One region of the Pleomorphomonas sp. PLEO genome, then DNA from elsewhere that is predicted to be linked to it. Evidence: predicted binding sites of a transcription regulator. Region 1 holds the regulator's gene; each other region holds the start of a gene.
What was found. Region 1 encodes LexA, which represses DNA repair genes until DNA is damaged. Its sites were predicted from a motif close to TGTTCNNNNTGTGTTCNG; they were not measured.

Region 2: radA (DNA repair protein RadA) is a predicted target of LexA. The motif match lies at 4,236-4,253, and genes of this name have one in related genera.
Region 3: ruvC (crossover junction endodeoxyribonuclease RuvC) is a predicted target of LexA. The motif match lies at 3,830-3,847, and genes of this name have one in related genera.

Annotation. Positions count from the first base shown of each region.
Region 1 covers NZ_CP166625.1:3,208,868-3,216,326, forward strand. Annotated here, with positions in the region: gene coaD (pantetheine-phosphate adenylyltransferase) at 1-29, shown strand, start outside; gene AB6N07_RS14835 (peptidylprolyl isomerase) at 106-609, shown strand; gene AB6N07_RS14840 (peptidylprolyl isomerase) at 687-1,154, shown strand; gene AB6N07_RS14845 (anion permease) at 1,234-2,235, opposite strand; gene AB6N07_RS14850 (DUF47 domain-containing protein) at 2,235-2,876, opposite strand; gene queA (tRNA preQ1(34) S-adenosylmethionine ribosyltransferase-isomerase QueA) at 3,187-4,275, shown strand; gene lexA (transcriptional repressor LexA) at 4,384-5,097, opposite strand; gene AB6N07_RS14865 (response regulator transcription factor) at 5,381-6,037, shown strand; gene AB6N07_RS14870 (sensor histidine kinase) at 6,042-7,415, shown strand.
Region 2 covers NZ_CP166625.1:4,217,311-4,224,769, forward strand. Annotated here, with positions in the region: gene AB6N07_RS19590 (SDR family NAD(P)-dependent oxidoreductase) at 1-165, opposite strand, end outside; gene purF (amidophosphoribosyltransferase) at 187-1,656, opposite strand; gene AB6N07_RS19600 (CvpA family protein) at 1,938-2,630, opposite strand; gene radA (DNA repair protein RadA) at 2,754-4,166, opposite strand; gene AB6N07_RS19610 (hypothetical protein) at 4,445-4,711, shown strand; gene AB6N07_RS19615 (CBS domain-containing protein) at 5,216-5,650, opposite strand; gene AB6N07_RS19620 (rhomboid family intramembrane serine protease) at 5,776-6,531, opposite strand; gene AB6N07_RS19625 (PAS domain-containing protein) at 6,989-7,459, shown strand, end outside.
Region 3 covers NZ_CP166625.1:1,326,469-1,333,927, forward strand. Annotated here, with positions in the region: gene AB6N07_RS05830 (YmdB family metallophosphoesterase) at 1-57, shown strand, start outside; gene AB6N07_RS05835 (YebC/PmpR family DNA-binding transcriptional regulator) at 191-937, shown strand; gene AB6N07_RS05840 (GFA family protein) at 1,055-1,513, shown strand; gene AB6N07_RS05845 (alkene reductase) at 1,685-2,749, shown strand; gene AB6N07_RS05850 (DUF1062 domain-containing protein) at 2,814-3,431, opposite strand; gene ruvC (crossover junction endodeoxyribonuclease RuvC) at 3,866-4,381, shown strand; gene ruvA (Holliday junction branch migration protein RuvA) at 4,399-5,016, shown strand; gene AB6N07_RS05865 (SDR family NAD(P)-dependent oxidoreductase) at 5,069-5,908, shown strand; gene AB6N07_RS05870 (hypothetical protein) at 6,059-7,126, opposite strand; gene AB6N07_RS05875 (nitroreductase) at 7,417-7,459, shown strand, end outside.

The DNA of each region.
Region 1 (7,459 bases):
AACTCCGCGCCCGATATTCGGCCCATTGAACGGCCACCACGACAATACAGGGAGATCGATGTGATCCGCAGGACCTTTCTCGCGGCGCTCGCCGCCACCAGCCTTGTGCTGGCTACTGGCGCTTGGTCCACTCGTACCTGGGCCGCGTCGCCCGACAACACGCTGATTCTGGAGACCAGCAAGGGCAAGGTGACCATTGAGCTCAGGCCCGACCTCGCACCGAAGCATGTCGCTCAGATCAAAGCGCTGGTCGGCAAGCACTTTTACGATGGCATCATCTTCCATCGGGTGATCGAGGGCTTCATGGCCCAGACAGGCGATCCCACGGGGACCGGCATGGGGGGCTCCGATCTGCCGGATATTCCTGCCGAGTTCTCGAAGACGCACTTCGGGCGCGGCACCCTCGGCATGGCGCGTGCTCAGGACCCCGATAGCGCCAACTCGCAATTCTTCATCATGTTCGCCGACGGCAGCTTCCTCGATGGTCAGTACACCGTCTGGGGGCAGGTCACCGACGGCATGGATGTGGTCGACAAGATCAACCGTGGCGAGCCGCCGGCCAACCCGGACAAAATCGTCAAGGCGCGCCTCGCTTCTGCTCCGAACTGACCGATCGAACTTCCCAGCCGACCGTGATAAGAGCACTGCCGGCAAAACAGACCCGAAAGGAGGCCCGCGTGGCCGATATCAAGGATCCCGAGAATACCCTCGTCATGGAAACCACCAAGGGCACCGTCGTCATCGAGATGCGGCCGGACCTTGCACCCAACCATGTCGCCCATATCAAGACGCTGGTGCGCGAGAAGTTCTACGACGGCATCGTCTTCCACCGGGTGATCGAGGGCTTCATGGCTCAGACCGGCTGCCCTCAGGGCACCGGCACCGGCGGTTCGAAGTATCCCGACCTCAAGCAGGAATTCAATGCCGAGCCGCACGTGCGCGGCACGCTGTCCATGGCCCGCGCCATGAACCCGAACTCGGCCAACTCGCAGTTCTTCATCTGCTTCGATGACGCCCGCTTCCTGGACAAGCAGTATACCGTTTGGGGCAAGGTCATTGAGGGCATGGACAACGTCGACAAGATCAAGCGCGGCGAGCCGGTGCGTGATCCCGACAAGATTGTTTCGATCATCGTGGCCGCCGACGCCACCTGATCCTCTCCGCCTGAATTGGGAAAGCCCGCGCGGCCAGTGCCGACGCGGGCTTTTTCATGCGCGAGCGCCGATGATCCTGTCAGACGAACAGGTCGACCAGCCAGTAGGCGCAGGCAGCGATGGCGGCGCCGGCCGGCATGGTGATGATCCAAGCGATGACGATGTTGCCGGCTATCCCCCAGCGGACCGCTGAAACACGCCGCGCTGCACCGACGCCGACGATGGCACCGGTGATCGTATGGGTGGTCGACACCGGTATGCCGAAATGGGTGGCGATGAACAGGGTGATGGCACCACCCGTCTCGGCGCAGAAGCCTTGCATAGGGTTAAGGCGCGTGATCTTCGAGCCCATCGTGTGGACGATGCGCCAGCCCCCCATCAGCGTGCCGAGCGCCATAGCCGATTGGCAGGCGATCACCACCCAGAAGGGCACGTAGAACTCGCCACCAAGATAACCCTGCGAGTAGAGCAACACGGCGATGATGCCCATGGTCTTCTGCGCGTCGTTGCCGCCGTGGCCCAGCGAGTAGAGCGACGCGGAGACGAACTGCAGGTGCCGGAAGGTCTTGTCGACGGCAAACGGCGTGCGCTTCACGAAAGTCCAGGACACCGCCAGCACCAGCATCAGCGCCAGAAAGAAACCCAAGGCCGGAGACACGAAGATGGCGCTGGCCGTCTTAATCAGGCCCGACCAGACGACGGAGCTGAAGCCCGTCTTGGCAAGGCCCGCGCCGACCAGACCACCGACGAGGGCGTGCGAGGATGACGATGGAATGCCGGCGACCCAGGTGACGATGTTCCAGACGATGGCCCCCATCAGTGCCGCGAAGACCACGTGCGGCGTGACGATCGCCGGGTCGATGATGCCCTTGCCTAGCGTCGTCGCTACATTGAGGCCGAAGAACAGAAAGGCGATGAAGTTGAAAAACGCCGCCCAGATTACTGCGTATTGCGGTCTGAGCACGCGTGTCGAGACGATGGTCGCGATCGAATTGGCCGCGTCATGCAGACCATTCAGGAAGTCGAACAGCAGGGCGATGCCGACCAGACCAAAAAGTAGCGGAAGGGCTAGCGTCTCCATCAGACGTTCTCGATCACGATGCCGCTGATTTCCTTGGCAACATCTTCGAAGCGATCAAGTACCTTTTCTAGCTCGCCATAGATCTGGCTACCAATGATGTAACTCATGGCGTTGCCAGTGCCATGGCGACGGTAGAGATCCTTGAGGCCGTTGTCGTGCAGGAAGTCCGAATGGCCCTCGACGCGACTGACCTCCTCCGACAGCGCCGTCAAGCGGGGTGCGTTGGAGCCGACGTTCTTGAGCAACGGTATCGCCTCGGCAACCAATTTCGCCGCCTGGATGATGTCGAGACCCATGTCGCGCATGCCGGGATCGAAGACACGCTGCTCGAACAACAGGATGGTCTTTACCACCCGGTGCATGGTGTCGATGGTGTCGTCCATCGACTGGATCAGGTCCTTGATGTCGTTGCGGTCGAAGGGCGTGATGAAGCTCCGCCGGACGGCAAGCAGAACCTCGCGGGTGATGCCATCGGCCTTGTCCTCGAGCGCTACAATCTCGGCGATGCGTGCGTCGCGGTCGTCTCCGGACAGGAGGGCATTCAGCGAGTGCGAGGCGGTGACGACGGTCTGTGAATGCTGGGCGAACAGATCGAAGAACTGTTCTTCGTGCGGCAGCAGCTTGCGGAACCACTCGAGCATGGTTGGTCCTTGTTTTTTGGACTTTTCGGCTCGCGGTTTATCCGATGAACCCTGTCGGCGCTAGTCGCAGTTCCTGGGAGGTCGGCCTTTTTAGCCGGTTATCCTTGCGGTTCTGCGTCGCGGAATAGACGGCTCAGCATTTTTGCCGATCAACCGGACCGGAGCGTTCTTCGTAGCGGGTCGGATGATCCGTCCGGCGTCGGCGATTTGAGGCCCTCGGTACCAAGGCATTCCCTTCTATGGACATGTTGAGGCGCCGCCGCTGGCGTTGGCCGTTGCCTTTCACGCTCGGTCATGTCTATGCAGAAGAATGCAAGTTTCAGTCTTCGATTTCGAATTGCCACCCGAGCGTATCGCCCTGCGTCCCGCCGTTCCGCGCGACGCGTCCCGCCTGTTGGTGGTGAAGCCCGGCCAAGCCTTGGAGGACAGACACGCCAGCGATCTCGCCGACCTTCTGTCACCGGGAGACGCGCTGGTGTTCAACGACACCAAGGTGATCCCCGCCCAGCTTGAAGGGCGGCGAGATCGCCATGGCGCCGAGCCAGTTCGCTTCTCGGCAACGCTGCATATGCGCGAGGCCCCGGATCGTTGGCGTGCCTTCGTCAAGGGAGCTCGCAAGCTGCGCGCCGGCGACCGCGTGGTGTTTTCCGGCATTGATCCGGCAGCCGATCCCCTTGGCGCTGTCGTGGCGGAGAAAGGCGAGGATGGCGAGATCACGCTGACCTTCGATCGTGCCGGGCCGGACCTCGATGTAGCGCTCATGACGGTCGGTCACATTCCGCTGCCGCCGTATATCGCCGCGCGTCGGGCAGAGGATGAGCACGACCGAGCCGACTACCAGACTGTCTACGCCCGGGAAAATGGCGCGGTCGCCGCGCCGACCGCCGGGCTTCATTTCACGCCGGAGCTCTTCGATCGCCTTGATGGGCGCGGTATCGGCCGGCATTTCGTGACGCTGCATGTCGGCGCCGGTACCTTTCTGCCAATGAAGGTGGACGATACCGAAGACCACAAGATGCATTCCGAGATTGGTCATGTCTCGTCAGAAACCGCCGAGGCGCTAAATGCAGTACGGGCACGCGGGGGCAGGGTGGTCGCCGTCGGCACGACGTCGTTGCGTCTCTTGGAAAGCGCTGCCGGCGAAGATGGCCTCGTTCGACCGTTCGCGGGGGCGACCGACATCTTCATAACGCCCGGCTACCGCTTTCGCGCCGTCGACCTGTTGATGACCAATTTTCATCTGCCCAAGTCGACGCTGTTCATGCTGGTATCGGCCTTCTCCGGTCTCGATACCATGCATGCCGCCTACGCACATGCGATCGCCAGCGGCTACCGCTTCTACTCCTATGGCGATACGTCGCTGCTTTTCCCGTCGGCGAAAAGTCGATTGGCGCAATAGGTCTAACGGTCCTACGGCGCCCAGGTACGCGCCCTCCGCGGGGATGAAAGACAAGCACAGCTTCCCGGGAACCGTCAGCCCGCGTTTCAAGCCGCTTTGAAAAGTGGATTAATAGCGGCGCATCAGCGCCACGAGGCGGCCCTGGATGCGGACCCGGTCAGGGCCGAAGATGCGCGTCTCATAGGCCGGATTGGCGGCCTCAAGGGCGACCGACGCGCCCTTGCGCCGCAGACGCTTCAGCGTCGCTTCCTCATCATCCACCAGCGCCACGATAATATCGCCGGAATCGGCGGTGTCGGACTTCTTGATGACGACGGTGTCGCCATCAAGAATGCCGGCTTCAATCATCGAGTCGCCGCGCACTTCGAGGGCGTAATGCTCTCCACCGGCAATGAGGTCGATCGGCACGTGCAAGATGTGTGACTGGGTCTGGATGGCGGCGATCGGCACACCGGCGGCAATCCGCCCCATGACCGGAACCGGCACGGTGTCGCGGCTATCCAGCGACGGCGCGGCGGCACTTGCCGACGAAGGCTTGCGACCACCGTCGCCTTCGATGACCGCCGGCGCGAAGCCCTTGCGAGCCCGGCCGATGCCCGGCTGCATGGTTTCCGGCAGCTTGATCACTTCCAGTGCGCGTGCCCGATTGGGCAGGCGGCGAATGAAGCCGCGCTCTTCCAGCGCGGTAATCAGACGATGAATGCCGGACTTGGACTTGAGATCCAGCGCATCCTTCATTTCGTCGAAGGACGGCGGCACGCCCGATTCCTTGAGACGCTCATGAATGAACATCAGGAGTTCGAGCTGTTTGCGCGTGAGCATCGTCTGGTCCCCGCTGGTCGGCCGGCGTCGGTTGCGCCGTAGCGCGATTCGGTACAAATCACGAACAGAGTTAACATGTTCCGTGTGTGTTCCGCAATGGGGATTGCCTCCGTAAGGGGGGCTGCGACCGAAAACGCCCCATCCGCCAGTAAGCCCGCTGGACGATCCGGCTGTGGCCGCATAACCTTATCGCGAAAGCCTCCAGCAGGTCAGAGTGGGCAGTGCCATCCAGAGTTGGCAAATGCAATACTGCTCCGACAGCCGTGTGGTGAGAGGTGACAAGCTGCGTATTCTTCTTGTCGAAGACGACCATATTCTCGGCCCGTCGCTTAAGCGCGCGCTCGAAAAGCATGCGTATGGCGTCGACTGGTTCAGCGATGGGGAATCCGGCTTGGCGGCGTGCGAGGACAACGAATATGCCATGGCTGTTCTCGATGTGAACCTCCCGAAGATGAGCGGTTTCGACATCGTGCGCGCCTTGCGCGCCAAGGCCAATCAAACGCCGGTTCTGTTCCTGACCGCGCTCGACAGCGTCAAGCACCGCGTCGAGGGGCTCGACGGTGGCGCGGACGATTATCTCGTCAAGCCGTTTGACCTCGATGAACTCCTGGCCCGCATTCGCGCGCTTACCCGGCGGAGGGAGGGGCGGGCTGTGACACTCCTTGTCTCGGGCGATGTTGAACTTGATCCGGCGGCGCTTGTCGCTCGCCGTGGCGGGGAGACGCTGCATTTGCCGGCCAAGGAGTTCCATCTTCTGCGCCTCCTGATGGAGCGCGCTGGCCGTTACGTCACCAAAACCGACATCGAGTATGCTCTCTACGACGCGGAATCGACAACCGAGAGCAACACGATCGAGGTTACTGTCTATAATCTCCGGCGCAAGCTCGGTTCGTCGTTTATCAAGTCGATCCGGGGCGTTGGCTATATGGTTGAGCGGTGATGTCGTGACGCTCAGCCAGCGCCTGTTCTGGCGCATCCTCCCCACACTGATGGCCACCATCCTGATCGTCGGCGCTCTGGCGTATCGCAGCGCCACGCGTGAAATCGAAAACATCTACGACGCCGAGCTTATCAACGACGCCAATACGCTTTGGATCCTTCTCAAGGGGCACCTTGAGAAGAATGACTTTTCAGTGCCGGCGGAAGTGCCCGACATTGATTTTTCCATGGGTAACCAATTGGCACTCAACCAGGACGCGGACGATTACGCTGATGCGCACGCCTTCCGTTCCTGGAAAGCCGACGCGCTCGCCATGGTCAGCAGCAACGCTTTCCCGGCAAGTGTCCCGAAGTTCGGCGCGGGTTTTGCGGACTACACATTCGCCCGCGAAAAGTGGCGTGTTTATTCTCTGCCGATTGCGCAGACCGGGATCGTCGTCGAGGTTGCCGAAAAGATCGCACTGAGAAAAGGCCTCGTCGGCAATATCCTTCTGGACATAGCCCTGCCGCTTCTGGTGCTGGTGCCGGCGATCGCGTTTTTGACCTGGCTGGTGATCAATAACGGGCTCAGCCATATTCGAGGGCTGGTGAGACAAATTCGTTCGCGAACGCCTGACGATCTGTCGACGTTGGCCATAAACAACATGCCGAGCGATCTCCTACCGCTTGTCCGGTCTCTCAACCAATTCATGCAAAAGCTCGATACCTCGCTGACCTTGGAACGGCGTTTCGCCGACCTCGCCGCTCACCAGTTGCGGACGCCACAGGCCGGCATCAAGCTTCTGTTGCAAATGCTCGAGAAGGCGACGGACGAGGACGAGCGGCAGCAATTGATGAAAGATCTCGTGGCCAGCAACGAGCGGGCCATGCATCTGATCGCTCAGCTCCTGCATCTGGCGCGCGTGAGCCATCAGCCGCTCCGCCTGGAAGCGATCAATCTCTATGAGGTCGCCGCTGCTTCGCTTGCCGATGTTGGCGCCATTCTTGGCAACCGCGGTTTTGAAGTTGAGCTTGCCGGAAGTGAAGTTGCCTCCGTGAACGCCGATCGGCTCCTCTTGCGACTGCTGATCGACAATCTCGTCGATAACGCCATCAAGTATTCACCCGATGGCGGCGAGATCCGCGTTGAAATCGCGCCGGCTGGCGCCTATTGGCGGCTTGTCATCGACGACCGTGGTCCCGGTATCCCTGAGGACCAGAGGAAAGCGGTATTTCTCCAGTTTCATCGGGTGTCGGCCAGTGATCGTGACGGCGCGGGGCTCGGGTTGGCCATTGTTGCCGAGATTGCCAAGCGCCTCGGCATTCAGGTTGGTTTATCCACGCCGACTTGGGGGTATGGCTTGCGGGTCGAACTGATCATGCCGGCGGTCGCCGCGTGACGGTGATAGCCTTCAGTTTGGCTTCATCCTCCCCTCAGGCAGGC
Region 2 (7,459 bases), 1.0 Mb from region 1:
GGCAGAGCCACCGACGTCACGGATGGCGTCATCAAGTTCCTCAAGACCGCCCTGCGTGCGGGCGACGGCCACCACATGCCAACCGGCCCGGCCAAGTGCCAGCGCCGCCTCATAACCGATGCCACGCGAGGCGCCGGTTACGACCACGATGCGTTTTTCGATCACCTCGTTCCTCCCCGTAGGCACTCAGCCGGCGTCGGCCAGAAGCGAAAGCTGACGCACCGGGCCGGAGCCCGCGGCGTCGGTCAACGCGGTCGGATATTCGCCAGTGAAACAGGCATCGCAATACTGCGGGTGCTCATTGTCGCGAGCGGTGGAACCGACGGCGCGATAAAGGCCGTCAATCGACAGGAAGCCGAGACTGTCCACCTGGATGTAGCGCGTCATCTCCTCGATCGACATGCGCGACGCCAAAAGCTTGCCCTTCTCGGGTGTGTCGACGCCGTAGAAGCAGGAATCGGTGGTCGGCGGCGAGGCGATGCGCATGTGCACCTCGGCCGCTCCTGCCTCGCGCATCATCTGAACGATCTTCAGCGAGGTGGTGCCGCGCACGATGCTATCGTCCACCAGCACGATGCGCTTGCCCTCAATCACCGTGCGGTTGGCGTTGTGCTTCAGCTTCACGCCCATGTGGCGGATGGTATCGGTCGGCGCGATGAAGGTACGGCCGATATAGTGATTGCGGATGATGCCGAAATCGAAGGGTATGCCGGATGCTTCGGCAAAACCGATGGCGGCCGGCGTGCCGCTGTCGGGCACCGGGATCACCACATCGGCATTGGCCGGCGTTTCGCGGGCAAGTTCGGCGCCGATGCGCTTTCGCACCTGGTAAACCGACGTACCGCCATAGACCGAATCCGGCCTAGCGAAATAGACATGTTCGAAGATGCAGAACCGCGACGGCCGCCGCTCGAACGGACGAAGACTCTCGATGCCGCGCTCGGTGATCACCACCATTTCGCCAGGTTCAACCTCGCGCACGAAATGGGCGCCGATGATATCCAGCGCGCAGGTCTCGGACGCGAGGATGGCGGCGCCGTCGAGGTCGCCGAGGATCAGCGGCCGGAAGCCGTAGGGATCGCGGCAACCGATCATCTTCTCCTGGCTCATGCAGACGATGGAATAGGCACCTTCCACGGCACGTAGCGCATCGACCAGCTTATCGACCATCGCCGCCTTCTGGCTGGTGGCGACGAGGTGGAGGATCGTCTCGGTATCGGAGGTTGACTGGAAGATGGCTCCCCGGCGCTGAAGATCGCGCTGGATCGTCATGGCATTGGTCAGGTTGCCGTTGTGGGCCAGTGCAAATCCGCCGACCGACAGCTCGGCGTACAGCGGCTGAACGTTGCGAAGGCCGGAACCACCAGTGGTGGAATAGCGTGTATGGCCGATCGCCCGATCACCTGTCAGACGGCCCAGCACCTTGGCCTTGGTGAAGTTATCACCAACAAGGCCGATGTGTCGCTCAGTGTAGAATTCCTTGCCGTCGAAAGTGGTGATGCCGGCGGCCTCCTGGCCGCGGTGCTGCAAGGCATGTAACCCCAGGGCAGCAAGCGCAGAAGCGTTTTCCACGCCGAAGACGCCGAAAACGCCGCATTCCTCATGGAATCGATCGTCATCATCGGCAGCGAACGGGTCGAGGGTGAAATCGTCCATGGTTGGCCTACCCACTTTCGAGATTTCATCTGATCCCGGCTGATTGCTTCACAAGGCCGGGGATGCTGGAAGTCTGCGGCGCTCCGCATCTCCAAATATGAACCGCAAGACCCGACCCGAGCAGTCGGATTTCGCTTCGGCGACGCGTCGTTTCGATCCGCGTTCAGGAACGCCCGAAGACCGTCGCGCAGGCAGGCATATAATGCATTCGGCGCTGTCTTCAAAACGTCAAATGCGCCGGACGGATCCGACGCATTCGCATATCGTGCTCAAACGACCGCTCAAGGCTTGGGTTTGGTGGTCGATTGAATGAGTTGGTCGAGGCCGTTTTGCTCGCCCTGCTTGTAGGCACCATCGCTCGGCGCGGCATTGCCAGGGGCCACGTCGCTTGGCGCAGCGTCGTCGGCCGGCGGCTGGCTTTCTTCGCCATCGGGTACAGGCGTGCCATCGTCAACGCTTGGATTCTGGAACTGGTCGAGGATCTTCTTTTCAGGATCCTCAGGCAACGCCGCCATCAGCTTGGCGCCAAGCGCATTGAGCAGCGGCCGGGACTTGGCCTGGGCCACCCATGCCGGCTGAGACGCCTCGTCATGAATGAACCAGTTGAAGAACAGCATGCCGACGACGACCAGCAGGAGGCCGCGCGCCGCGCCAAATACGAAGCCCATCGTGCGGTCGAGCGGGCCGATACGGCTGTCGAGCACGAAGTCGGAGATGCGCATGGTGATGAAGCTGACGATGATCAGCGTAATCACGAAGACGCCACCAGCGGACGCCACCATCGCCAGCTGCTTTTGCGAAATATGCGGCTGAACGTAAGGCAACACATGACCATAGAGGAGGAAGGCGGCGACCGCGGCAGCAACCCAGGCGGCGATCGACAGCACCTCACGCACGAAGCCACGGATCATGGCGAGCAACGCCGAGATCAGCATGACCACGATGAGGATCCCGTCGAGTAGCGTAATCGACATCTTTGCCCCTTTGGCGGCCGAAGTCCGGCCCCTGATTCCTTCACGCCGATATCGAATTAACGGTAATGGCCCGAACTCGCAAATTCAATCAACGGACAGCTCCGACGTGGACCACCCTTCTGCTTATCCACCCTGCTCGCGGCGGGGGGTCGTCGCGTCGGCGGCAATGCGCGTGACGAGATCGACGAGTTGGGCGACAGCGGCGCGCTTCAAACCGGTCGGCGCCTCGCCATTTGCGAGCTTGGGGCCGACCGCCCTGGCAAAACCCAGTTTTTCAGCTTCCTTGAGACGAGCGGCGGCGTGCGCCACGGGCCGGACGGCGCCCGACAGACTCACTTCTCCGAAATAAACGCAGTCATGGCCGAGCGGAGAGCCGGCCAGCGAGGAAACCAGCGCCGCGGCGACCGCCAGATCGGCAGCCGGTTCCTGGATGCGGAGACCACCGGCAACGGCGAGATAGACGTCATGCTGGCCAAAGCGCACCCCGCAATGGGCTTCCAGCACCGCGAGAATCATGGCGAGCCGGCTGCCATCCCAGCCGACGACGGCGCGGCGCGGCGTACCGAGCGAGGTGGGAGCCACCAACGCCTGGATCTCGACCAGCATTGGCCGTGTACCCTCCATGCCGGCAAAGACGGCGGCGCCCGCCGACGAGCCATCACGCTCGCCCATGAAAAGTGCGGACGGGTTCGGCACTTCCCGCAAGCCGTCGCCGGTCATCTCGAACACGCCGATCTCATCGGTGGGGCCAAAGCGGTTCTTGACCGAACGCAGCACGCGGAAATGCCGGGCACCGTCGCCTTCGAAATAAAGAACGGCGTCGACCATGTGCTCGACGACTCGCGGGCCGGCGATGGAACCATCCTTGGTGACGTGTCCAACCAAGACAACGGTGGCGCCGCTCTCCTTGGCGTAGCGAACCATCGCCTGGGCGGCGGTGCGCACCTGCGTCACCGTACCGGGCCCGGACTCGACCATCTCCGTCCACAGCGTCTGAATAGAATCTATGACGACCAGATCTGGCGTAGGACCGTCGGCAAGCGTCGTCAGGATATCCTCGACCGAGGTCTCGGCGGCAAGAGCCACCGGCGCGTCGGAAAGGCCCAGCCGCTCGGCTCTGAGGCGCACCTGCGCCACCGCCTCTTCTCCCGAAACATAGACGACGCGCGCGCCCTTGCGAGCCAAGGTCGCAGCCGCCTGAATGAGAAGGGTCGATTTGCCTATCCCCGGATCACCACCGACAAGCAGGGCCGATCCTCGCACGAAGCCGCCACCGGTGACGCGGTCGAGTTCGGCAATGCCGGATTCGAGGCGCGGCGTTTGAGCAATCTCGCCGGACAGCTCCACCAACGGCACGACGCGCCCCTTGCGCATCGGCCTGCCCTTCTGGCCGAAGACGCCGGAGCCAATGGCGCCGCCGCCGCCGACTTCCTCGACAAAGGAGTTCCAGCCTCCACAGGCTTCGCACTTGCCCACCCAGCGCGGACTGACAGCGCCACAGGACTGGCAGACGAATTGGGTGGTGCGCTTGGCCATGACATCTCCGGTGCGGGACTCGATCCCATCCGATAAAGCTGCGGACAGGGTTGACGAACCATGACCGAGCGTTCCTGTTTTGTCCACACAAAAAGACGTGCTTCTCCCGCGTGGCACGGGAAAACCGCCTTCAATGCAAACACTTAAATGTTGATCGCGACCGCGAGCCGACAGGAGAGGTCTGGCGCGCCGTGACGCCTTAGTTTTGTCGTCATTAGCCAACAAACAACGCTTCTAGCGTATGTGTTCTCCCGTAGCAGGGAGCTAAGGACCGTGCCATGAACCCGACCAAGACCATGATTGCCGATGCTATCCGCCGCTTCCAGATCGAGGCCACGCCGGCCTGGACCAGCCTTGCCGCGGGTGGAGACACGCCCGAACTCGATCACATCGAGGCCCATTCCAATACGATCAGCACCGTTGATTGCCTGTTCGATGGCAGCGCAACCATCGTGCTGAAAGGTGAGCGCACCCTACCGGCGCGCATCTTCGGCCGCTTCGATTCCCGCCGCGCCGAGGTCGATCACATCATCATCGCCGCCTGAGCGCCAAGAAAAAAGCCGACCAGCGGGCCTCCGCCGATCGGCTTCCCAATGCCATGAACTGCACGATTTCAGATGACGCCTGCCACGATGGCGACGACGAACAGAAACGCGGCGCAGACGACGAGGGTGTTGAGGCTACGGGTTAGGCTCATCGCGGGTCTCCTTCGTGCCTTGACGATCATCAAGCTACAGGACCAGCCGTCCTCCTGACGATTGCCGAAACAGAACGTTTCAACCTGTTCATGAGCTCCGCCTTTGGCGGAACCGTTGTTTGCGTGACCATCACGTCGCGAGATGGGCCACTCACCCAATCGATCGATCGGGCTTGACGAAATCTTAACTGCCTCTCGCCCAAGCGCAACCAATTTTGATCCAACCGCCATGGGCAATAAGGCGATAGTGTTCTAACCTTCTACGATAAAAGAGAAACTTATTGCCACACGGCATGGTTTTGCCCCGATTGCTGGGGAAAACCATGCCTATGTCCGTCATCCGCCGCTGGTTTCAGGTGGCGAGCAGGTAGTTGCGGATCTCGGAAGCCTGATGCTCGATGTCGGCAACGCGATGCTTCACGACGTCGCCGATCGACACCATCCCCACCAACTTTCCATCCTCCACCACAGGCAGATGGCGGAAACGGCCGGTGGTCATCATGTCCATGAGATCTTCAACCGTATCATCCCGCGTACAGGTGCTGACCTTGCGCGTCATGTGCGCGGTGGCAAGCTCTTCAAGCACGCGCGCGCCGTGCAAAGCCAGCGAGGCGACGATGTCGCGTTCCGACAAGATGCCGATGACGCGGCGGTCATCATCGACGAAAATCAACGCACCGATCTTGTTGCCGGCCAGTCTTGCCACCGCCTGCCCAAGAGACATTGAACGGTCACCGGTGATCACGTCTTCGCCCTTGGCGGATAGAATCTGTTTGACGGTCGTCATTTCCATCCCTCCAACTTGTTCCTGACAAGGAGATCGCCTGTTGGTCGGCGACCTGCTCCTCGTCTTCCCTGGACAAAGATGGGATGAATCGAGCGGTCTGGCAAGCAAGACCTAAGGACTTTCCCTTAGCCGGGTCGACTTATGGTCGGCGAACGGGGATCAAACAGCGAGAACAGCAAGATGCCGACAATGTAGCCCAGCGCGTTGTGCAGAAGTGCCCGCCCATCAAGGCCTGAGGAGGCGTAGAGCATGGCGAACAGCGTGTTGGCTGCGAAGATGAACCCTAAAAGCTGCAGAACCCGAACATTGGACCACATCTCGACAATGCCTAGCGCAGGCTGGCGCCAGGAATCGCTGCCCATGGTCATGATGCCCCCCAGACCAGCCGCGTAGATGAAGCGGATCGCCGCGCCGAGAAGAGCTGCGATGACGAAGTTCGGGCCGAACAGCAACGATTGGGAATCACCTGCCAGTAGCCAAAACAGGCCAGCGCCCACGGCCGCGGCCATAGCCGAGAAGCCGATGAAACGCCACGGGCCGAAGCGACGCGCCACGGCGGTCCCAAAAGCCGTCAACCAAAGGAGATCGAACACCAGACTGGACGGGGTGGGACTCAAGAAGACGTAGGTCAACGGACTCCACAGACCGGCAGCCCAACCACCGGGAAAGCCCATACCCGAAACCAGGTACGGGTAGCGCATCGGCGTAAAGCAGAAGGTGAGAAGGAAGGTGGCCGCCGCATCTCCACCGAGATACCAGGTTCGGCCGACGAAAATGCCGATCGATAGCAGGATGAAGGCGAGGATCACCCGGGGCAGGTTGAACATGGGCTCGTGGTTGTCGTTATCGCTCTGCATCGCGGCTTCCTTATCGCCCGCCATGCCGCGAGCTCCGACAGCGCTTTACCGCAAAGGCGCGGATGGTGCCAGGGTACAGCCAAAAAGGCACAGCTGGAACGGAGCGTGCCGCGATGGAGCAGTCTCCGCCCGACGGGACATTCCATAAAAATGCTCCGACGCCGGTAACCGATCGGAAACCAAACTGTCGCGAACGGCCCTGGCCCTCTGCGACCAACGGCTATCTCGGGCGTTAATGTAACTGCATTGCCAAAATCAGCCCGTTCTCGCAGCGATCGAAGAAGCGACCACACCACACGCAGCCATTTTCAACCGCCGATCCCCTTTCCCCCGAGAACATTGGGGACAACGGGCATCTTCTGGCACGAGGCCTGCTCAGGAACGATCAGTTGGGTTAGGACGGGTTTGCCCCTGTGCCGAAATGGCATGGCGCCGCGTCCACCACAGGCAACTTGGCCGGTCTGGTCTTGCGGGGATTTAGATGAAAAGCGTCGTCGCGCAGTCTCTTTATGAATATTGGACGAACCTGCGCGGCCGACGGGCGGCGCCGGAGCGTAACGAAGTCGAGCCGGCCGCCATTCGCGGCATTCTCGGCGACACCTTTATTCTCGAGGCTCTCGATCGTCATACCTATTCTTTCCGGCTTGCCGGCACTCGCATCTGCGCTGCTTATGGCCGTGAGCTTAAAGGCCGCAATGTGCTTGACTTCTGGTCGGGCAAGGACCGGGAATCGATAGCCTGTCTGTTGGCCGCCGTGGTCGAGGATGGTGCCGCCGCCGTATTCGGGCTCAACGCAACCAACGACCGCGGCCAGATCATGCCCGTGGAAGTGATGTTCCTGCCGCTCATGCACCAGGGACCGAACCATACCCGTATCCTTGGTTGTTTCGCGCCGATGGACCAGCCTTATTGGCTTGGCCTGTACCCCGTCGTGCGCCAGCCGCTGCAGAGC
Region 3 (7,459 bases), 1.9 Mb from region 1:
ATCGGGCCGGTCCGGATCGGTGGCCGCCTTGCCGAGGCATTGCCGACCTTTTGGTAACGGCCCCGGCTGGATTTAGCGCCAACAAACGCCTATAAGGCGCCCCATTCGTGGATTTTGTGCCGTGATCGATGGTCGCGGAGGCGTCTGGCAGCGCCCCCCGCGCCCCTTCGCGGTTCCCTCAGGAGGCAATATGGCCGGTCATTCACAGTTCAAGAACATCATGCATCGCAAGGGCGCGCAGGACGCCAAGCGGTCGAAGGTCTTCGCCAAGCTTGCCCGCGAAGTTACCGTGGCCGCCAAGATCGGTGGTTTGGATCCGGCGATGAACGCCCGCCTGCGTCTTGCCATCCTCAACGCCCGCGCCGAGAACATGCCCAAGGACAATATCGACCGGGCGATCAAGAAGGCGGCCGGCGCCGACACGGCCAACTTTGACGAAGTGCGCTACGAGGGCTACGGCCCCGGCGGCACCGCCGTCATCGTCGAGGCGCTGACCGACAACCGCAATCGCACCGCCTCGGTGGTCCGCTCGATCTTCACCAAGGCCGGCGGCGCGATGGGCGAAACCGGCACGGTTGGATTCATGTTCGAGCGGTTGGGCGAAATCAGCTATCCGCTCACCGTCGGTTCCAATGACGCCGTGCTGGAAGCCGCCATCGAGGCCGGCGCCGACGACGTCGAATCCGACGAGGAAGGGCATTTCATCTACTTCGCCTTCGAATCGATGGGGGAAGTGACCAAGGCGCTCGAAGCCTTGCTGGGCGCCGCCGCGTCGATCAAGTCGATCTGGAAGCCGAAGACCACGTCGAACCTCGATGAGGAAAAGGCGCAGAGCCTGATGAAGATGGTCGACCTCCTGGAGGACGACGACGACGTGCAGAACGTCTACACCAACATGGAAGTCTCCGACGAAGTGGCGGCCAAGCTCGCCGGCTGAGGCCGGCCCTGCGTTTCGGGTTGTTCGCGCCCGCCGTCGCCTTCGGGTGGACGGCGGGCGTTTTTCATCTGGCAATGGCACCGCCTCCTCGTGCTATCGTTTTGCCAGAGGTGCGAGATGAGCGAAGACGGACATTCCGGCGGCTGCCAGTGCGGGCGGGTGCGTTTCCATGTCGATGGACCACTCGGCCGGGCGAGCATCTGCCATTGCCGGATGTGCCAGAAGGCGTTCGGCTCGTTCTTCGGGCCGCTGGTGTCGGCGCCCAACGATCGTTTTGCCTGGTCGCGCGGCGAGCCTGCATGGTTCCAGAGTTCCAACAAGGTGCGGCGCGGCTTCTGCGGCCATTGCGGCACGCCGCTTGCCTATGACTGGGGCGGGCCGGCGCTGGAGCTGGCCATTGGCGCGTTCGACGATCCCGAATCGGTGCCGCCGGCCATCCAGGTCGGGCTGAAGCACCGGATGAGCTGGTTCTCCCGCCTTGCCGACCTGCCGACCCGGTCGCCGGACGAACAGGACAAGGTCGATCGCTTCCAGGCCGAGATCGTCTCGTTCCAACACCCGGACCGAGATACCTGAGGTCATGCTGACTTCATAAGAGATTGATTTAATACCGCTACTCTGTGTTCACGGAAATGTTCATGCGCGAGCTCTAGGCAGGGCCCGCGGCGGCCACTAGAAATGCGTGCATATACCCCTATTTCTGGCCCTTCATCGTTACCACCCAGCATCCCGCCAGGAGCTTGCTTCATGCCCACCCTTTTCGATCCCGTCCGCCTCGGCGCCCTCGAACTCCGCAATCGCATCGTCATGGCGCCGCTGACGCGGGCGCGCGGCACCGACGATCGCGTTCCCACCGATGTCATGCGCACCTATTACGAACAGCGGGCGTCGGCCGGCCTCATTCTGACCGAGGCGACCATCGTCACGCCGAAGGGCGCCGGCTATGCTCGTACGCCCGGCATCTATTCCGATGCTCAGGTCGAGGCCTGGAAGCCGATCACCGAAGCCGTGCACCGGCGCGGCGGCAAGATCGTCATGCAGCTCTGGCACGTTGGTCGCATTTCCGATCCGTCGCTGCTCGACGGTGATCTGCCGGTGGCGCCGAGCGCCATTCAGCCGGCTGGCCATGTCAGCCTGCTGCGGCCGATGCGTCCCTATCCGACCCCGCGTGCCCTCGACATCGCCGAGATCCCCGGCATCGTCGAGGCCTTCCGCCAGGGCGCTGAGAACGCCCGCAAGGCCGGCTTCGACGGCGTGGAGATCCACGGCGCCAACGGCTATCTGCTCGATCAGTTCCTGCAGGACAAGACCAATCAGCGCACAGACGTTTATGGTGGCCCGGTCGAGAATCGCGCCCGGCTGATGCTGGAAGCGGTGGACGCGGCGATCAGCGTCTGGGGCGCCAGCCGCGTCGGCCTGCATCTCGCCCCGCGCGGCGATAGCCACGACATGGGCGACAGCGATCCGAAGGCCACCTTCGGCTACGTTGCCCGCGAGGTCGGCAAGCGCGGCATCGCCTTCATCTTCACCCGCGAGCATTTCGGCGACGACCGTCTGACGCCGCATATCAAGGAAGAGTTCGGCGGCGCGCTGATCGCCAACGAGGGATTCACCTTCGAAGAGGCCACGGTGGAAGTCGCCGCCGGCCGCGCCGATGCCGTTGCCTGGGGCAAAGAATACATCGCCAACCCCGACCTCGTCGAACGCTTCCGGACCGGCGCGGCTCGCAACCCGCTGGTGCCCGAGACCATCTACGCCGAGGGCGCCCTCGGCTATTCCGACTACCCGGCGCTCGACACCGTCACGGCCTGACAGACTCGACAATCCTTAGCCGACAAAAACGCCCCGCGATGCGACCGTCGCGGGGCGTTTTGCTTTAGCCGGCGGCGGCCACGATGGCCGGTGCGTCCTCGACGCCAACAAGATCAAGGCGGATGATTTGACCATCGCGAGGCGGCCGGTTCAGCGCATTCCCGCCTCCGATCACGGTCAGCCGGCCCGCGCCCGCCAGGGCGGCGATCCGGTTGCGAGCGAGATCGAGTTCGCTTGCTAGCAGGCGATCGAGACGCAGGCCGACCGGATAGGGCACGGCGAGGGCAATCTCGGCGCCTGTCGCGCCGGTCTTGCCGCCAACCACCACCCTTTCGATCTCCACCGTGTCGGACTGGACGATCAACGACGTCTTGCGGCGAAGGGCGGGGAGATCGAAGGCGAGACGGCGGACAAAGGCCGGGTCGCCGGTCCTCAGCGCAGCGAGCTCGTCGGGCGGCACTTCGGTCGCGAGACGGCGTTCGAAGATCGGGCGGTTCCAGGTGCGATCGCAGTCGTCGCACTTGTAGATCAGCCAGGCGTCGAGCCGCTTGCCATTGGCATTGAGGCGAATCTTGCCGCTGGGATGGAAAGGGCGGGCGTCGCCGCAGGTCGGGCAGGCAAGGACGGGGCGGGGACAATCGCGCGGAACGATGGTCCAGCGAACGAGGACGTGGTCGGACATGCCGGGGTCTTCCTAAAGGGAAGTCCAGCGGCGGGACGGACGAGGCCCGACGGGGCGGGCACGGCGTGGCGGATGCGCGGATTAATTCAAGGGGCGTGCGGCGGGATGCCGACGGCGGCAAAGCCAAGCCGGTCTCGATCCGCCACCCGATGGACATGAAAAGCCGTTCGGAAGCCAAGGCCTCCGATGATGCAGGTGCTGCGGGATGAGACCGGCATTACGACGGCAAGACGATGCCTCTTCATGTTTCCTCAAACGGATCGGCTCAATAGCAGGGCCGACGCCGGACGCAACCAGGAAGCGGGGCGAACCTCCACTCGGACCAGGTTTGTTGCGGGGATGTCACCATCCGCAAGGCCGTCCTGGGCCGCGACTGGTGGACGGTTCCTGGTGCCCATCTGTACAAACCATGAACATATGGATAGCGTGCCGCCATGACCACTGTGACGCGAATCATCGGCATCGATCCCGGCCTCAGGCGCACCGGCTGGGGCGTCATCGACAGCATCGGCAATTCGGTGCATTTCGTCGCCTCGGGAGGGGTGACGTCCGACGCTGGCATGGACCTCGCCTCGCGGCTCGTCCAGATCCACGACGGGCTCGACGCCGTGCTGCACCAGTTCCAGCCCGATGAGGCGGCGATCGAGATCACCTTCGTCAACAAGGACGCCGGTGCGACGCTGAAGCTCGGCCAGGCGCGCGGCGTGGCGCTTCTGGTGCCGGCGCGACGTGGCTTGCCGGTTGCCGAATATGCGCCCAACGCGGTGAAGAAGGCGATCGTCGGGGCTGGGCATGCCGAGAAGGGGCAGATCCGCGTCATGGTCAAGGTACTGATGCCAAAGGCGACCTTCGACAGCGACGACGCGGCCGACGCGCTGGCCATCGCGCTGACGCATGCCCATCATCGTAGTTCGGTTGTGGGCCGGTTGGCGAAATTGGCGGCCGGGTGACGGGCGGGGAGAATAGCATGATCGGCAAGCTCAAGGGTGTGGTGGACAGCTTCGGCGACGATTGGATGATCCTCGACGTGCATGGCGTCGGCTATCAGGTCTATTGTTCGTCGCGCACATTGCAGCGGTTGCCGAAGGCCGGCGAGGCGGCGGTGCTGGCCATCGAGACCATGGTTCGCGAGGACATGATCCGCCTCTACGGCTTTTCCAATGACATCGAGCGCGAGTGGTTCCGCCTGCTGATGACGGTACAGGGCGTGGGCGCCAAGGTGGCGCTCGGCGTGCTGTCGGTTCTCGATCCCGGCCAACTCGCCACCGCCATCGCCATGCGCGATCTGGTCGCCATCGCGCGGGCGCCCGGCGTCGGCAAGCGCGTCGCCGAGCGCATCGCCACCGAACTCAAGGACAAGGCGCCGGCCTTTGCCGACGCCGATCCGTCGGTGATCCGCATGGCCGTCGACGTCGCCGAGGCGCGCGTCTCCGGGCCGGTGGCCGAGGCGGTGTCGGCGCTGGTCAATCTTGGCTATGCGCAATTGCAGGCCGCCGCCGCCGTGCAGGCGGCGGCTAAGGCGGCCGGCAGCGAGGCGACGACCACCCAGCTGATCCGCCAGGGGCTCAAGGAACTGGCACGCTGACGCGGGACGGCCCTGTCGTCGCCGCCAAGATTCAACCAATCAGGAGGCCGCCATGGTCGAAGGCATCATCACTACGGGCAAGGTCGCGGTGATTACCGGCGCGGCGCGCGGCATCGGCCGGGCGGCGGCGCTTCGTCTCGCCGAGCGGGGCATGAAGCTGGTATTGGCCGACGTGCTCGGCGGCGAACTGGCGGCCACCGCGTCGGCAGCCAAGGCGCTCGGCAGCCCGGAGATCATTGCCGTGCCGACCGATGTCGGCGACAGGGCGGCGGTCGAGGCGTTGGCGTCGGTGGCTTTCGAGCGCTTCGGCGGCGTCGACGTGCTGATGAACAACGCCGCCATTGGCGAGGGCGGCGGTGTCCTCGAGAACTCCGACAATTGGCGCAAGCTGATCGACGTCAATTTCTGGGGCGTCGTCAACGGCGTCCAGGCGTTCGTGCCGCGGATGATCGACAGCGGCAACCCCGGCTATGTTATCAACACCGGCTCCAAGCAGGGCATCACCACGCCGCCGGGCAACGCCGCCTACAATACGTCCAAGGCGGCGGTGAAAGTGGTGACGGAACAGCTCGCCCACGAGCTGCGCAACCGGGACAGCCGGCTCACAGCCCACCTGCTGATCCCCGGCTGGACCTTCACCGGCCTGACCGCCACCGATCCCTCGACCGAGAAGCCGGCCGGTGCCTGGCATGCCGTGCAGGTGGTGGACTTTATGCTGGCGGCGCTCGCCAAGGGCGAATTCTACATTCTCTGTCCCGACAATGAGACGCCGCGCCACCTTGATGAAAAGCGTATGGCCTGGGCGATCGGCGACGTGATCCACAATCGTCCGGCGCTCTCGCGCTGGCATCCGGACTACAGGGACGCCTTCGGTCGCTATATCGAGGAATGAGAGGCTGAGGGGCTGGTTTGCGGCTTGCCGCCGGCGCCCATGACGGGCCATGAGCGGCAGTGAGTCGCGATGAATCCAGGGGATTCGCCATGAACCGATATGGACTCAGATGAGTCCGGTCGGGTTGCCGGGGGAGCCGCCGCCGGTCGGTCAGTTGGTGGCTTTTTGACTGTCTGTCGCCAGCACTTCGACGTCGGCATCCTCACCGGAGACGACGCTGACGATACGCTGGAACTGGCCATCTTCGTGGTTGGCAATGACGGTATAGTCGCCCTCGGCCAGAACGAAGGACGGGAAAGCGCCGACGCCCGAGGTGACGAGGTCGCCGGCCTGGGTCAGGACCGACCAGCGGGTATTGGCGATGGCTTCGCCGCCCTCGGTGCTCACCAGCTTCAAGGTGATCTTGGCGGCCTTCTCGGTCAGCGTGATGTCGGAGAGCTTGCCGGCCTTGACGTCGATATCGGCGGTGGTGCGGGCGTTGGCGTCGCCGTAATTGGCGACGACGTTGTAGGTCTTGGCCGGCAGGCGAACGATGTCGCCAGGGGAGACGTCGAGGGCGACGGCCTTTGGCTCGCCGTGCGAGTCCAGCTCCTGCGAGAAAATGTCAAAGCTGAGATCGTCTTCATCGAGTGGCGGCTTGTCCTTGCCGGTCACGGCGGAAAGACGGACGCCACCGGCGTTGAGGATGACCGAATCGGCCTTGAGGCCGGTTCCGACGACCACGTGCTCGGTGGTGCCGGCATAGCCGAAGCCGCAGTATACGAAATAGCCGCCTGGTTTCAAAACGAAGTCGGCCGAGCCGCCATGCCGTTCAGCCACCAGTTCGCGGCTGCCGTCCGGTCCCTGCGTCTCGTTGAAGATGCGCCAGACGACGCCGGCTCCGATCGGCGGTCCGTCAGGTGTAAGGCGTGCCGTCAACGCCAAGGTTGCCGTATCGCGCGGCGCGGTGGTGGCCAGTGGCTTGGCCTCGACGGCGGGAGCGGTGCTGGGCGCGTAAGGCGTTGCCGCCTCGGGAAGTGGCTCTGCTGGACCGCCAACTGGCGGCGGTAGGAGCTGAAGCGGTCCCGATCCCGACGGCATGAAGCCGGGCATCGGGGCGATACCTGGGCCGCCTGGGCCACCGGGCGGCGGACCGTTCTGGGCAAACGAAGGCGTTGCAGCCATCAGCACGAGGGCTACAGAAATCCACCTGTTGCGGGTGGCATTCCATCGCGCCATGCCCTGCCGTCTCCCGTCAGCTATGCCGTTCATGTTTGCCAGTCTTCGCCGATCATCGTGGTGATTTCAAGCCCAGCGGCCGGTTATGGTCAGTCTGGTTCCTTGTTGCGGACTATTTGCCTGGTGAGTTGAAACACGCCGCGGACAGGTGGGGCGCCTTCAATGGTCTGAGCTGCCGCCTTTCGCCGAAGTTGGCCCCAGCTAATGGACGGTGTTCAGATATTTCCATCGACGGCAAATGGCGATATGCCGGGTTCCACTGTCGCAGATTCTTCCGGAGCTTTGCCCCCATGAACGCCACACTCGACCTGTTGCTCACCCGTCGTTCTGTGC